One region of the Lysobacter sp. Hz25 genome, then DNA from elsewhere that is predicted to be linked to it. Evidence: riboswitches for the same ligand, from Rfam matches in the RefSeq annotation. Region 1 holds a riboswitch; each other region holds the start of a gene.
The links. A riboswitch is a leader RNA that binds a small molecule or an ion and turns the genes downstream of it on or off. The one in region 1 is predicted to bind cobalamin.
Positions count from the first base shown of each region.

Region 2: it holds a riboswitch for cobalamin, as region 1 does, so the genes downstream of both, ACKN61_RS15970 (CoA-acylating methylmalonate-semialdehyde dehydrogenase) here and btuB (TonB-dependent vitamin B12 receptor) in region 1, are expected to answer to the same signal.
Region 3: it holds a riboswitch for cobalamin, as region 1 does, so the genes downstream of both, btuB (TonB-dependent vitamin B12 receptor) here and btuB (TonB-dependent vitamin B12 receptor) in region 1, are expected to answer to the same signal.

Region 1 covers NZ_CP175666.1:4,976,328-4,981,433, forward strand. The annotation lists tRNA gene ACKN61_RS20480 (tRNA-Met) at 1-66, shown strand, start outside; gene queD (6-carboxytetrahydropterin synthase QueD) at 235-588, shown strand; gene ACKN61_RS20490 (phasin family protein) at 845-1,264, shown strand; gene bioD (dethiobiotin synthase) at 1,401-2,132, opposite strand; gene ACKN61_RS20500 (GAF domain-containing protein) at 2,203-2,685, shown strand; gene ACKN61_RS20505 (TfoX/Sxy family protein) at 2,682-3,095, shown strand; cobalamin riboswitch at 3,175-3,422, shown strand; gene btuB (TonB-dependent vitamin B12 receptor) at 3,543-5,106, shown strand, end outside.
Region 2 covers NZ_CP175666.1:3,889,465-3,894,570, forward strand. The annotation lists gene ACKN61_RS15960 (Vps62-related protein) at 1-109, shown strand, start outside; gene ACKN61_RS15965 (hypothetical protein) at 1,202-1,450, opposite strand; cobalamin riboswitch at 1,999-2,220, shown strand; gene ACKN61_RS15970 (CoA-acylating methylmalonate-semialdehyde dehydrogenase) at 2,358-3,872, shown strand; gene ACKN61_RS15975 (acyl-CoA dehydrogenase family protein) at 3,884-5,062, shown strand; gene ACKN61_RS15980 (enoyl-CoA hydratase) at 5,059-5,106, shown strand, end outside.
Region 3 covers NZ_CP175666.1:1,397,682-1,402,787, forward strand. The annotation lists gene ACKN61_RS05830 (TonB-dependent receptor plug domain-containing protein) at 1-1,412, opposite strand, end outside; cobalamin riboswitch at 1,907-2,151, shown strand; gene btuB (TonB-dependent vitamin B12 receptor) at 2,305-4,158, shown strand; gene ACKN61_RS05840 (hypothetical protein) at 4,236-4,826, shown strand; gene ACKN61_RS05845 (hypothetical protein) at 4,858-5,106, shown strand, end outside.

The DNA.
Region 1 (5,106 bases):
TCAGCCGGTTAGAGCACAGCACTCATAATGCTGGGGTCGGTGGTTCGAGTCCACCCATAGCCACCATAGAATCGCCGCGCAGCAAGACCCAGGGCCCGCCAGCGCAGCGGGCTTTTTCGTATCCGTCGCCAGGATGCGCGCCGGCCCAGAATTCCAGATCGTTCCAGATCACGCGCCACGCCGCGCCACCGCGCGACGCGCCACCGCCCGACCCGGTACCGCACTATGACTGCTGTGAACATCTTCAAGGTCTTCACTCTCGAAGCCGCCCACCGGCTGCCGAACGTGCCGGAAGGCCACAAGTGCGCGCGTTTGCACGGGCATTCGTTCCGCATCGAGGTGCACCTCAGCGGCGAACTGGGCGAGCACAGCGGCTGGGTAATGGACTACGCCGACGTCAAGAAAGCGTTCCAGCCGACTTACGACCGCCTCGATCATCACTACCTCAACGACATCCCCGGCCTGGAAAACCCGACCAGCGAACGCCTCGCGGTGTGGATCTGGGACCAGCTCAAGCCGGTGCTGCCGCTGTTGAGCGAAATCGTGGTCCACGAGACCTGCACCGCCGGCTGCCGCTACCGCGGCTGAGCCCGGGGCGGCTACGCCCCCAGACCTTCGACAGTCATCGCGGCCGGCGCCTTGTCAGACGCCGGCAATGCCGTGGTCATGGCCCCGAATTAGGCTTTGCCTGAACGGCTGCTTGGTCGCTAACTACCTGAACAGGCAGGCTTTCTGAACGGCTTTCGACCGCTCGTCGGCCCGATGTTGCATCGCAACAAAACCCCGCCTATGCTGCACCGCACAATCCAGTCGTTCTCCGTCTGGACCTTTCAGGAGCTCAGCCATGTACCAGCAATTCAACGAACAGTTCGCCGCCGCTACGCGCCAGTTCGCGGACACGGCCGCTCAGGTCAACCGTCTGGCCCTCGACAACGCCGAGGCCGTGTTCGGCCTGCAGGTCGCCGCGATCGAAGACCGCGTCAACGCCACTTTCGCTTTCTTCGGTGAAGCCGCCGAAGCCCGCGACCTGGAAGCCTTCAAGACCCTGTGGCCGAAGGGCGCGCAGATCGCTCGCGAGAACCTCGAGCGCGCTGTCAGCACCGGTCAGGAAGCTTTCGGCCGCACCGTGAAGACCAACGAAGCGATCGCCGAGCTGGCCAAGTCGCAGATCGAAACCGCTGCCAAGGCCACCCAGGCCAACGTCGAGAAGGCCGCCAAGGCCGCGGCGAAGGCGACGGCTCCGACTGCCGCTGCGACCAAGTAAGCGCACCGTCTCTCTCTCCGGCCGTCATGGCGGATACGAAAAACCCGGCAGCTTCGGCTGCCGGGTTTTTTGTTGCGCGCGATTCGGCCTTCGCCGTCGCCACGGATCGCAGGCGGACTGCAGAGCGATCGCCGCGCTAGCCCAGCGGCTGCAAGCGCCCGGCCAGGGCCTGCGGATCGGGCGAGGCGAGATACGGCAGACGCCCCCAGCACGGCACCGGCAGACGCCGGCGCAGGATCTCGAAGTTGTCGTCGGCGCGCGCCATGTGCGGGTCGATGTCGTTGGCGATCCAGCCGACCAGGCGGGCGCCGTCGGCCTGGATCGCGCGCGCGCTCAGACGCGCGTGGTTGATCGCGCCCAGGCGCAGGCCGACCACCAGCACCACCGGCAGGTCCAGCGCGCGCACCAGGTCGATCTGGTCGAGCGTGGCGCTGATCGGCGCGGCCCAACCGCCGACGCCTTCGACCACCACCGTGTCCGACTGCGCCGCCAAGCGCGCATGCGCGGCGAGGATCGTCGCCAGCGCGATCTCGACGCCGGCCTGCGCGGCGGCGAGTTCCGGCGCCAACGGCTGCGGCAAGGCATAGGGATTGACGTCGTCGTAGTGCGGTCTCGGCGCACTGGCCGCTTGCAACAGCAAGGCGTCCTCGTTGCGCCAACCCTCGGGCGTGCGTTCGCAACCGCTCGCCACCGGCTTCATGCCGACCGCGCGCAGCCCGCGCGCGCGCAAGGCGTGCAACAAGCTCGCGCTGGCCACCGACTTGCCGATGCCGGTGTCGGTGCCGGTGACGAATACGCCGCGCGGAAACACCGCGGGCGCGGCCGTTGGTCGGGAGCCGGCCTCCACCGGGGGCTGGGTGTGACTCATCTCGCGCTTTTCCCTGGGGCGTGGAGTCCACCATGGTAGTGGCGGCGGATGCCGCTGTTACACTCCGATGATGTTTAAAACCTCCGCACTATCGGGCGACAAGCCCGAGCAATACGCGCAGCTGCTCGCCCAGGCGCGCGGTTTGCTCGACGGCGAACGCGACCGTATCGCCAATGCCGCCAACCTGTCGGCGTTGGTCAGCCATGCCCTGCCGGAACTCAACTGGGTCGGCTTCTATTTCTACGACGGCGAAGAACTCGTGGTCGGCCCGTTCCAGGGCTTGCCGGCGTGCGTGCGCATTCCGCTCGACAAGGGCGTGTGCGGCGCGGCCGCCTCGACCCGCCAGACCCAACGCGTCGCCGACGTGCACGCCTTCCCCGGCCACATCGCCTGCGATGCCGCCTCGCGTTCGGAAGTGGTGGTGCCGCTGGTCCACGGCGATTCCCTGATCGGCGTGTTCGACCTCGACAGCCCGGTCCCGGACCGCTTCGATGCCGACGACCAGGCCGGCCTGGAAGCGCTGGCGCGGGTGTACGTGGAGGCGCTGGCATGACCGCGCCGAAGATGCGCAACATCGGCCCCAAGAGCGCGGCCTGGCTGCGCCAGGTCGGCCTGCGCACGCACGAGGACATTTCCGCGATCGGCACGGTCGAGGCCTTCATGCGCGTCAAGCGCGCCGGCTTCAAGCCGACGCTCAACCTGCTGTACGCGATCGAAGGCGCGCTGCTGGACTGCCATTGGCAGGAGATCAGCGACGAGCGCCGGCAACAGCTGATCCAGGCCGCCGAAGCCGCGACCGCGCTGCTGCCGCCGCCGCGCAACAAGCCGGCCGCCGCGCCGGTGCACACCACCGTGCACGCCGAAGAACGCCACGACGCGTTCGAGGCCGGCGGTCTGGACGGCACCGGCCTGGACGACGACGACCGCCCCGGCGGCCACGACGAGGACGACGGGCGCGACTGAGCCCGTCGGCGCCGCTGCGCCCCTCCGGCCGGCCGCTCCGCCCGTCCGCGGCTTTGGCCCCGGGCGCCGGCTTCGCGTAGACTGCGCACCGCTTCAAGGTGACCCGGCGGCTTTCTCCATCGCCGGGTTGAAACGGGAAGCCGGTGACGCGCCCTCTCCTGCGGGAAGATCGGCGCCAGTCCGGCACTGCCCCCGCAACGGTAAGCAAGACAGATCGCGGCAACCGCCACTGTGCTCGGCACGGGAAGGCGCCGCGATCGGCCGCCCGACCCCGCGTCGGCGCTGCGCTTGCGAGTCCGGAGACCGGCCTTGAGGCGCCACAGGTTGCGATGCGGAGGGCGTCGCGGCGGCTGCTATCCGGCTGTCTGCACGGCCCGCTGCCTCCTCGCAACCGTCTTCCGCCGTCGTCGTCGCGCGCCCCCGGGTGCGCGCGCTGGAGCTTTACCCATGTCCGCCCCGAACACGTACGCCCTGAATCTGTCGCTCGCCATCGCCTGTGCGCTGGCGCTGCCCACCGCCGCCCTCGCCGCTCCGGCCGGCGACGCCACCGACCTCGACGAGGTGGTGGTCACCGCCAACCGCACCGCGGTCAGCGTCAACGACACCCTGACCCCGGTCGACGTGCTCGACCGCGAGACCATCCAGCGCAGCCAGGCGCGCGACCTCAACGACCTGCTGCGCGGCCGCGCCGGCATCACCATTTCCAACCAGGGCGGCGCCGGCAAGCTCACCACCCTGTTCCTGCGCGGCAGCGAGTCCGACCACGTGTTGGTGCTGGTCGACGGCATCCGCGTCGGCTCGCCGACCTCGGGCCTGGCCGCGCTGCAGGACCTGCCGCTGGCACTGATCGACCGCATCGAGATCGTGCGCGGCCCGCGTTCGAGCCTGTACGGCGCCGACGCCATCGGCGGCGTGATCCAGGTGTTCACCCGCCGCGAGAAGCAGGGCTTCGCGCCGCGCGTGCACATCGGCGGCGGCAGCAACGACAGCCTCGAATTCGGCACCGGCTTCGGCGGCCGCAGCGAGCGCGGCTGGTTCGGCGCCGACTACAGCTTCCGCAAGACCGAGGGCATCAACGCCTGCCGCGGCGCCGGCTTCCCGGTGTTCGCCGGCTGCTTCACCGACGAACCCGACCGCGACGGTTACGAAAACCACGCCCTGTCGCTGCGCGGCGGCCTCGAGTTCAACGAGCAGTGGAGCATCGAAGGCCAGGCGCTGCGCGCCGAAGGCGAAAACGATTACGACGGCAGCTTCGTCAACCGCTCCGAGACCGTGCAGCAGGTGATCGGCGGCAAGCTGCAATGGCGTCCGTCGGAAACCGTCCACCTACAGTTGCTGGCCGGCCGCAACGTCGACAGCTCGGATAATTTCCTCGGCGAAGTACCGATGGGGTTCTTCAAGACCGATCGCGACAGTGCGACCTTGCAGGGCGACTTCACCCTGGCCGAAGGCCACGTGCTGACCGCGGGCTTCGATTGGTTGCGCGACCGTGTCGACAGCGACACCGTGTACGACGAAAGCGAGCGCGACAACAAGGCCGGCTTCGTCCAGTACCAGGGCCGCTTCGGCGCGCAGTCGTTCGAGGCCAGCCTGCGCCGCGACGATAACGAACAGTTCGGCGGCCACACCACCGGCGGCGCGGCCTGGGGCCTGAACTTCGCCGAGCGCTGGCGCGTCACCGTCGGCTACGGCACCGCGTTCAAGGCGCCGACCTTCAACGAGCTGTATTACCCGTTCTTCGGCAACGCGACCCTGCGCCCGGAAGAGTCGAAGACCTGGGAGCTCGGCCTGGCCTATCGCGGCGAGCGTTTCAACGCCCGCATCGACGGCTTCGACACCCGCGCCGACGACCTGATCACCTACGACTCGTCGATCAACCTGCCCAACAACATCGACCGGGCGCGCATGCGCGGCGCCGAGATCGGCATCGACACCACGTTCGCGCAATGGACCCTGGCGGCGAGCGCCAGCGTCCTCGACACCGAGAACCGCGTCGGCTTCTACCGCGGCA
Region 2 (5,106 bases), 1.1 Mb from region 1:
CAAGGGACCGATCGTGGCCGGCGACGCCGATCCCTCGCTGCAGCCCAACGACGAAAAACCGGGCTTCCCGTTTTATGGGCCTTACCCACCGTTCGTGTTTCCGCCGTGATGTGGCCGGGGTAAAGGTGGCATCGATCGCGATAGCGTTCGCGTTCGCGTGCGATCTTGGGCTTGCTTGAGCGATACGCCGCGAAGCCTAGACCCTGCGGTCGCGACTCACGTCGCTCCTACAGGGATGGATTCGCTGCACTGCGTGCTCATGCCGTGCAGAGCCTGCAGTTGTAGGAGCGACGTGAGTCGCGACCGCGGGACGCACAGAGACAACAATGCCGCCGTCGCTCATCGAAACGGCGTGCCATCGCCAGGGTAGGAACGGCGTCCTACTGGATTTCCTTCGGTCACGAGCCGCGACCACGCCGCAACGCTCTTGCCGCGCACTTATCAAGCAAGATCAAGATCAAACGCCAAAAGCTTCCGCCACTAAAGCGGCGGGTTACTTTCTTTTGTCATAAGCAACAAAAGAAAGATAACCAAAGAAAAATGCTTTTCTTTGAGTCAAGGGCCCGCACGAACGATGCCGACGCGGGGCTTTTTCATACGGGACATCCCTGTGCCGATGAAAAACGGCGCGCATCCCTGCGCGCCGCCCTCCGGGTCTCCATCGGTCTCGCCAGTGCATGGCTACGCCAAGCTCTAAATGGCAACGGCAACGACGAATCTCGCTCTAAGGGTAGGAGCGGCGTGAGCCGCGACCACGAACTGTGGATGGCGACGATACTTCGCAGGCAGTGTCAAATACCGGCCTCGGTCGTGGCTTTGGCCTTTGCTGTTGTTGTGCGACGTCTCGCACTAGCGAAGGTAATCGAAGACCCGGAGGGCGGCCTGCATGGATGCAGGCCGTTTTTCATCGGGACAGGGATGTCCCGTATGAAAAATCCCCGCGGAGGCATCGCTCGTGTGGGCCTGTGATTCAAAGCAAAAGCATTTTTCTTTGGTGACTTTCTTTTGTTGCTTTAGACAAAAGAAAGTTACCCGCCGCTTTAGTGGCGGAAGCTTTTGGCGTTTGATCCTGATCTTGGTCTTGCTTGATCGATACGCCGCGAGACCGAAGCAGCGCGGTCGCGGCTCGCGCCGCTCCTACCCTCAGAGCCCCCACCGCGATGCCACGGACACGAACCAACCCGCGCCACCGGCAACCCCCTCAGCGGCGTATCTCGAACCCCGGGTTCTCATTGAGCGAACCGTCCGCCTCCAGCACCGCGTAACGCTCGCCATCGGGATGGAACACCACCGGAATCGGCTCCAGGAACAGCGGCCGCCGAACGAAACGCAGTTCCCAGCGGAAATGCTCCAGGGTCGTCAACGCGTCCAGCTGCTCGCGGGTCAACCCTGCGCGCAAGGCCACGGCACTGGGCTGCTCGGTTCCGTTGCGTCGTTCGCGTTTGGTCATCGGGTGCCGCTCCTTCGAGAATGCCGCGTTGCGCTCACGCCATGATCTTGCAACGGCATGCGAATGTCACCCGCGCGGCCACTGCCCGTGGGATGCTTCAGCGCCGACGCTCGACGACGAACCGATCCACCGCCACCGATGCTCCCCATCGTGGCGATACGCCCATGCCGACCCGGATGCCCCCGTTCACAGCCGTCCCCGCCGCGCCAGTCATTTCGCCCGTATCGTTTCCAGGAATACACGCTGCCCATCACAGTATCGAGCGATGCCACGCGTTTCGCCTGAACCTCGCACACAGGCGAACGCGGCCGACATTGTGGGCGCCGTCGCGACCGACATGCGGCGCACGCGCGCTCCCACGCGGGCAAGTAAACATCGCGCATTGCTCGCCCTGCATTCCATTCGCCGCAGTGCGGTGTGGTGCCGAGTCGTCACACATCCACGCAGCAACAAGATGAATGCGGCGTTCGAATCAATCCGACCACGCCGTCGTGCGAACGAGCGCGCAGCTTTGCGCAGCGCAGCTTGTCCGCTTTCGATCCGGCGCCTACACTCCGCCGGCCACAGGTGTCCTGCCGCCGTACCGGCGAGCAGGGTGAAACGGGAAGCCGGTGCGAGTCGTCAGACTCCATTCCGGCGCTGCCCCCGCAACGGTAGGCGAGAACACCCGACTCAATACCACTGCGATCTCGCGGGAAGGTGTCGGGGTGATGCGGATCGCTCCGCATCGCTCGCAAGCCCGGAGACCGGCCAGTGGCGGGCATCGCATGCGATGTCGTCCTCGGGTGTTGCGGTGGGCAACCGGACGGGCTGGCTCGACGCGATGTCCGTTGCGTGGAACCGACTTGTCTTGCTCCGCAATCCCCGTCACGCGGGTGAGCGACACGGAGCCGAAACAATGAACGATATGAATCGCGTCGCGACCGAAGTCGCGACGGTCAAGCTGCTGATCGACGGCGCATTCGTCGAATCCCGATCCGAACAATGGCGCGATGTCGTCAACCCCGCCACGCAGGCGGTGCTGGCGCGGGTGCCGTTCGCGACCGCGGACGAAGTCGACGCCGCGGTACGTTCGGCGCACCAGGCCTTCAAGAGCTGGCGCAAGACCCCGATCGGCGCGCGCGCGCGCATCTTCCTCAAGTACCAGCAACTGATCCGCGAGCACATGGGCGAGCTCGCCGCGATCCTCACCGCCGAACAAGGCAAGACCCTGGCCGACGCCGAAGGCGACGTATTCCGCGGCCTGGAAGTGGTCGAGCACGCAGCGGCGATCGGCAACCTGCAACTCGGCGAGTTGGCCAACAACGTCGCCGGCGGCGTCGACACCTACACCCTGTTGCAACCGCTCGGCGTCTGCGCCGGCATCACCCCGTTCAACTTCCCGGCGATGATTCCGCTGTGGATGTTCCCGATGGCCATCGCCACCGGCAACACCTTCGTGCTCAAGCCGTCCGAACAGGACCCGCTGGTGACGATGCGCCTGGTCGAGCTGGCGCTGCAGGCTGGCGTGCCCAAGGGCGTGCTCAACGTCGTCCACGGCGGCGAAGACGTGGTCAATGCGATCTGCGACCACCCCGACATCAAGGCGGTGTCCTTCGTCGGCTCGACCAAGGTCGGCACCCATGTCTACCACCGCGCTTCGCTGGCGGGCAAGCGCGTGCAGTGCATGATGGGCGCGAAGAATCACGCGGTGGTGCTGCCCGACGCCAACAAGGAGCAAACCCTCAACGCCCTCGCCGGCGCCGCGTTCGGCGCCGCCGGCCAACGCTGCATGGCCGCCTCCACCGCGGTGCTGGTCGGCGAAGCGCAGGCCTGGATCCCCGAGCTGGTCGCCAAGGCGCGCACGCTCAAGGTCAATGCCGGCACCGAGCCCGGCACCGATGTCGGCCCGGTAATTTCCTGCGCCGCGCGCGAACGCGTCGAAAGCCTGATCGCCTCCGGCGTCGAGCAAGGCGCACGGCTCGAACTCGACGGCCGCAAGCCGTCCGTGCCGGGTTTCGAGCGCGGCAACTTCGTCGGCCCGACCATCTTCTCCGGGGTCGAGCCCGGCATGCGCATCTACGACGAAGAGATCTTCGGCCCGGTACTGATCGTGCTCGCCGCCGCCACCCTGGAAGCCGCAATCGAGCTGATCAACGCCAATCCCAACGGCAACGGCACCGCTCTGTTCACCCAGTCCGGCGCGGCCGCGCGCCGCTTCCAGGAAGACATCGACGTCGGCCAGGTCGGCATCAACGTGCCGATCCCGGTGCCGGTGCCGCTGTTCTCGTTCACCGGCTCGCGCGCCTCCAAGCTCGGCGACCTCGGCCCCTACGGCAAGCAAGTGGTGATGTTCTACACCCAGACCAAGACGGTCACCGCGCGTTGGTTCGACGACGACACGCTCGGCCACGGCGTCAACACCACGATCAGTCTGAAGTGATGGCCGCCGTCATGAACCTGCAGGCGGTCAGTCCACCGCCGTCGCAGCTCGGCGAAGACCAACTCGCCTTCCGCGAGGCCGCGCGCGATTTCGCCCTGGCTGAACTGGCGCCGCACGCGGCGCACTGGGACGCGCAAGGCATCTTCCCGCGCGAGGCCATCGGCAAGGCCGGCGAGCTCGGGTTCTGCGGCTTGTACGTCGACGAAGCCGCCGGCGGCTCGGGCCTGACCCGGCTCGATGCGGTGGTCGTGTTCGAGGAACTGGCCGCGCTCGATCCGTCCACGGCGGCCTTCATCAGCATCCACAACATGGCCACCTGGATGCTGACCGCGCACGCCTCGCCCGCCGTACGCGACCTCTGGGGGCCTCGGTTGGCCTCCGGCGAATGCCTGGCGTCGTACTGCCTGACCGAACCCGGGGCCGGCTCCGATGCCGCGTCCCTGCGCACCCGCGCCGAGCACGACGGCGATCATTACCTGATCAACGGCGCCAAGGCTTTCATATCCGGCGCGGGCGCCACCGACATGCTGGTGGTGATGGCGCGCACCGGCGGCGACGGCGCACGCGGCATCAGCGCCTTCGCGGTGCCGGCCGATAGCGCCGGCATCGCTTATGGGCGCAAGGAAGAAAAACTCGGCTGGAACAGCCAGCCCACGCGCGGCGTGGTGTTCGACAACGTGCGGGTGCCGGCCGCGCATCTGCTCGCCGGCGAAGGCGACGGTTTCAAGATCGCCATGAAGGGCCTCGATGGCGGCCGCCTCAACATCGCCGCGTGCTCGCTCGGCGCCGCCCAGGGCGCACTCGACGCCGCACGTCGTTACCTCGGCGAACGGCGCCAGTTCGGTAAACCGCTCGCCGAGTTCCAGGCGCTGCAGTTCAAGCTCGCCGACATGGCCACGCAACTGGTCGCGGCGCGGCAGATGGTGCATACCGCGGCGCGCAAGCTCGATGCCGGCAGCGCCGACGCCATCGTCTGGTGCGCGATGGCCAAGCGCTTCGCCACCGATGCCGGCTTCGCCATCTGCAACGAGGCCCTGCAAATCCACGGCGGCTACGGCTACATGCGCGAGTACCCGATCGAGCGGCTGCTGCGCGACTGCCGGGTGCACCAGATCCTGGAAGGCACCAACGAAATCATGCGCGTGATCATTGCGCGCCATCTGCTGAACACCGAAGAGGAATTGCGATGAGCCGTGCCGACAAGCAGCACACCGGAAAGGTCTATGACGGACTG
Region 3 (5,106 bases), 2.4 Mb from region 1:
TAACGCGCGGCGGCGCCGAGCGAGAACTTGTCGGTCAGGTCGGCTTCGGCGTCGATGTAGACCGAATAGCTGTGACGGTCGAAGTCGCCGGCATCGCTGGCGCGGAAGCCGGAGAACACCTGCGCACCCGGGATGATCTGGCCGTTCGGCGCGGCCACGCCGCCGTTGGCATAGGACAGCGGCTCGCCGGCGCGTTCGGAGAACTCTTCGCCGCGCCATTCCGCGCCCCAGGCGAAGGTCACCGGGTACTGCCAGCCGAAGTCGACCGACTTGGTGAAGTCCAGGTTGAGCACGTGCTGGGTGACTTCCAGCGCACCGGCGTAGAACTGCGTCGGCGAGGTCGGGCCGAGGCTGCGGTTGAGGGTGTTCTCGATATCGAAGGTCAGGCCGTTGTGGCCGTAGTTGTAGCTCAGGTCGATCTGGGTGCCGCCGGCGGTTTCGCTGCGCAGGCCGAACACCGCGGCGCGGTCCTTGCTGACGTTGTGAATCTGCGGCAGGAAGCCGTTCGGGTAGATCGTCGGGATGTTGCGCGGGTCGCCGGCGAAGCGGAAGTAACCGTTGGAGAGCACGTCGCGTTCGCTGTAGCTGCCGAACGAATAGAAGCTCAGGTAATCGGTCGGGCTGTATTCGCCGTTGTAGGCGAACGCGCCCTGGTCGATCTCGGGATCGCCGTAGCGCTGCTCGACGCGGCCCTGGAACGGGCGTGCACGATTGGTCTGGTCCTGGTGCCCGCCTTGCGCGGCCAAGTGCAGCCAGCCGTTCTCGCCGAGCTTGATGCCGGTGTCGCCGGACAACTGGTACTGCTTGCCGTCGCCGGCGCTGTACTGGCCGTAGCGCGCGGCGATGCTGCCGGTGCCCGGCTTGTTGCCCTTAAGCACGACGTTGATGACGCCGGCGATGGCGTCGGAGCCGTACTGGGCCGAGGCGCCGTCGCGCAGCACTTCGACGCGTTCGATCGCGGCGATCGGAATCGCGTTGAGATCGACCGGCGAGGAGCCGCGGCCCTGGCTGCCGTTGAGGTTGATCAGGGCGGTGGTGTGGCGGCGCTTGCCGTTGACCAGCACCAGCACCTGGTCGGGGGCGAGGCCGCGGAGCTGCGCCGGGCGCACCGCGTCGGTGCCGTCGGTGATGGCCGGGCGCGGGAAGTTGAGCGAGGGCAGGGCGCGCGACAGTGCGGTGGCCAGCTCGACGGTGCCGGTGGCTTCCAGGGTCTCCGGGGTGATGATGTCGATCGGCGCGGTGGACTCTGCGACGGTGCGGTCGCTGACGCGGGTGCCGGTGACGATGACCTGGTCCAGGGTCTTGGGATCGCTTTGCGGCGCGTCCTGCGCGTAGACCGGCGCGGCGAGCGCTACCAGGAGGCCGAGGGCCAGAGGGTGACGTGAACCGGCGAAGGTGCGGCGGACGTGCATGACGACTCCTTGATGGGGATGACAGCGATGTCATTCGGATTTAACACGAACGTAACAACCGGTCAATGAAGCGGCCAAATTCTGCCTAACGCAAGTAGTAGAAAAGTGGTAATGGCACACTCTTTGCGGAATCTGGGGGTGGGCCGATGGCCGCTGCGCCTGGCCCGCTTGGCGCTTTCTGGCCCTCATCCCCGTTAAGCCTTCATCTCTAGCAAGCTGTCATTCCCCCCGGGTCGTCATCCCCGCGAAGGCGGGGATCCACCGGGTTTTCGTGCGAGAACGCTTGAAGTCTCTGCGGGCCCGGCGAGGCGCGCAGCGCGCCCAGGCGTTCATGGATGCGCGAGCCAGTGGCTCGCACGCGCATCCATTCACCCCCGCCTGCGCGGGGATGACGATCCGGGGGCTAAGCCCGGCGAGGGGCGCCCTGGCCGCAATCCAGAGACTTCAAGCGCCCTCGCATGAATTCCCGTGGCGTCCCGACCGCGCTCGACTGCTAAGATGCGCGCGCTCAAGGTGATCGCCGACACACAATCGGCGATTGAAACGGGAATCCGGTCCCCGCTTCTGGCGTTCGCCAGGTCGGTCAATCCGGAGCTGCCCCCGCAACGGTAAGCGAGTACACGCACCGCACGACGCCACTGTGTTCCGACACGGGAAGGCGCGGTACGGGAGACCCGGTCCGATCTCGGACCGCCTCCACTCGCAAGCCCGGAGACCGGCCCGGAGCGCGAACCGACAGGCGGAGGGCCATGTCTCGGGGCATCGGCGCGCGCGCCGTCTCTCCGTTCCGCCATCCCCCTGTCACGACCTGGTCTAGACCGCGCGGGTGAGGCGCGGCCATGGAGAGCCGACTGTGACGTTCCGTTTTTCCGCTGTTCCGCGCCTTGCGCGCATTCCCGCGCGCTGCGCTTTCGTATTCGCCGGTTCCGCATTCGCCGCCGCCGCACTGGCCGCGCCCGCAGTCGATCTCGACCAGATCGTGGTCACCGCGAGCCGCACCGCCCAGACCCAGGACGCCACGCTCGCCGCGGTGACCGTGATCGATCGCGCGCAGATCGAACGCCTGCAGCCGTCGTCGTTGCCGGAACTGTTGCGCGGCACGCCGGGCGCTTCCTTGGCCAATAACGGCGGCCCGGGCAAGGCGACGTCGCTGTTCCTGCGCGGCAGCGAGTCCGACCACGTGCTGGTGCTGATCGACGGGGTCAAGATCGGTTCGGCGACCAGCGGCGGCGCCTCGCTGCAGGACATTCCGGTCGAGCAGATCGAACGCGTCGAGATCGTGCGCGGCCCGTTCTCCAGCCTGTACGGCTCCGAAGCCATCGGCGGCGTCATCCAGATATTCACCCGGCGGCCGCAGGGCGCGTTCGTGCCGAGCTTCAGCGCCTCGGTCGGCAGCTACGCCACCCATCGCGCGACCGCCGGCGTCGCCGGCAAGGGCGAACGCGGCTGGTATTCGATCAACGCCGCCCACGAAGACACCGACGGCATCAACGCCTGCCGCGGCAAGCCCTCGCCGGGCGGCGCGGGTTGTTTCACCAACTCGCCGGACCGCGACGGCTATCGCAACGATTCGCTGACCCTGCAGGGCGGCTACCGCTTCAACGAGCAATGGGACGCCGAAGCGCGCTTGTTCCGCACCAAAAACCATAACGAGTACGACGGCAGCCAGAACAACGAGGCCGACGGCGTGCAGCAGGTCGCCGGCGCCAAGCTGCGCTACCGGCCCAGCGAGCGCGTCAGCCTCAGCGCCAGCGCCGGCCGCAGCGAAGACCTCAGCGACACTTACAAGAACGGCAAATACTCCAGCACCTTCGAGACCCGGCGCCAGCTCGGCTCGGTGCAGGGCGACATCGGCATCGGCAGCGGCCTGCTCACGCTCGGGTTCGACTGGCAGCGCGACCGCATCGACAGCAATACCCGCTATGCCCGCGACGCCCGCATCCTGCGCGGTGCCTTCGGCCAGTGGCAGCAGAGTTTCGGCGCGCATGCGCTGCAGGCCAGCCTGCGCCGCGACGACGACAGCCAGTTCGGCGGCGAGACCACGGGCAGCCTGCTGTGGGGTTGGAACCTCAGCGAGGCGCTGCGTTTGACCGCGAGCTACGGCACCGCGTTCAAGGCACCGACCTTCAACGAGTTGTACTACCCGGGCTACGGCAATGCCGGCTTGTCGCCGGAAACCTCGCGCAGCGTCGAAATCGGCCTGCGCGGCACCCACGGCGAGCGCCGCCAGCACGTGTGGTCGCTCAATGCTTACGAGAGCGACATCGACGACTTGATCGCGTTCGATTCCTCGATCGGCTTGCCCGGCAACGTCGACCGCGCGCGCATCCGCGGCCTGGAAGCGGCGTTCGACACCCGCCTGGCCGATTGGGACCTGCGCGCCAGCGCGACCTGGCTGGACCCGCGCAACGACAGCCGCAGCGCCAGCCGCGACAAATTCCTGCCGCGGCGTGCGCGGCAGAGCGCGCGCATCGATGCCGACCGCCGCATCGCGGTCGGCAACGGCGCATGGTCGTTCGGCGCCAGCGTTTATGCCGCGGGCGATCGCTATGATGACCTGGCCAATACGCGTCGCCTGGCTGGCTACGCGCTCACCGATCTGCGCCTGGGCTACGCCTTCAACGAGGCCTGGAGCGTGCAGCTGGCGGCGAACAACGTGTTCGATCGCCGTTACGAAACCGCCGCTTTCTACAACCAGCCCGGCCGCAATTATCTGTTGACCTTGCGTTACCGGCCTTCCCGCTGACGGATCAGCAGCCTCGGCCCGCGTCCGCGGGCTTTGCCGGCAACCACCGCGTTGCCGGCGCCTATCGAGAGTCGCCGATGAAAAATTTGCCCGGTCCCATTCAATTAAGCCTGTCGTGCCTGTTGTTGATGGCGATGATCGCCACGCGCTTCCATCATTTCGGCGATCTGTTGCATCTGCCCGATGCCTCGATGGCGGCGTTCTTTCTCGGCGGCCTGTATCTGCGCCGGCACTTGGGCTACGCGGTGTTCCTGCTCGCGGCGGTCGCCATCGACTACTTCGCGATCACCGGGCGCGGCCTGAATTTCTTCGACCACTACTGCGTGACTCCGTCGTATGCCTTCCTGCTGCTGGCCTATGCCGTGCTGTGGTACGCCGGGCGCTGGTATGCGCCGCGCATGCCGGCCGGTTGGCGCGGATTCGGGCGTGCGTTAGGCGTGGCCTTCGCCGCCGCCAGCGTGTCGTTCCTGATTTCCAATGGCGCCTTCTACTGGTTCGGCGGTCGCTACGCCGAGCCGAACTTCGCCGAGTACCTAAGCCGGGTCTGGCGCTGGGGCCCGCTGTTCGTGCGTACCACCATGAGTTACATCGCGGTCGCGTTCGTCGCGCACGCGGCGATCGCGCGCATCGCCCGTCCGCCGGGCTCGCAGCCGACCACGAACCGTTGATAGTCGTCCCTTCGCGTTCCGGAGCTTGAGCATGTCGAACCCTCTACCCGTCGTCTCCACCGCGGCGCTGCCGCTGGAATCGCGACAGGCGCTGATCGCGACCGCCGCGTCGCTGGCGCTGCTGATGATCTGCACCCGCGGTCAACACTTCGCCAGCGTCGACGCTTTGCCCAGTGCGTCGTGGGCGGTGTTTTTCCTGGTCGGCGCCTTGCTGCGTCCGGTCTGGGCGTTCCCGGCGTTCTTCGTGTTGTCCTCGGCGCTCGACCTGGGCAGCCTGGCG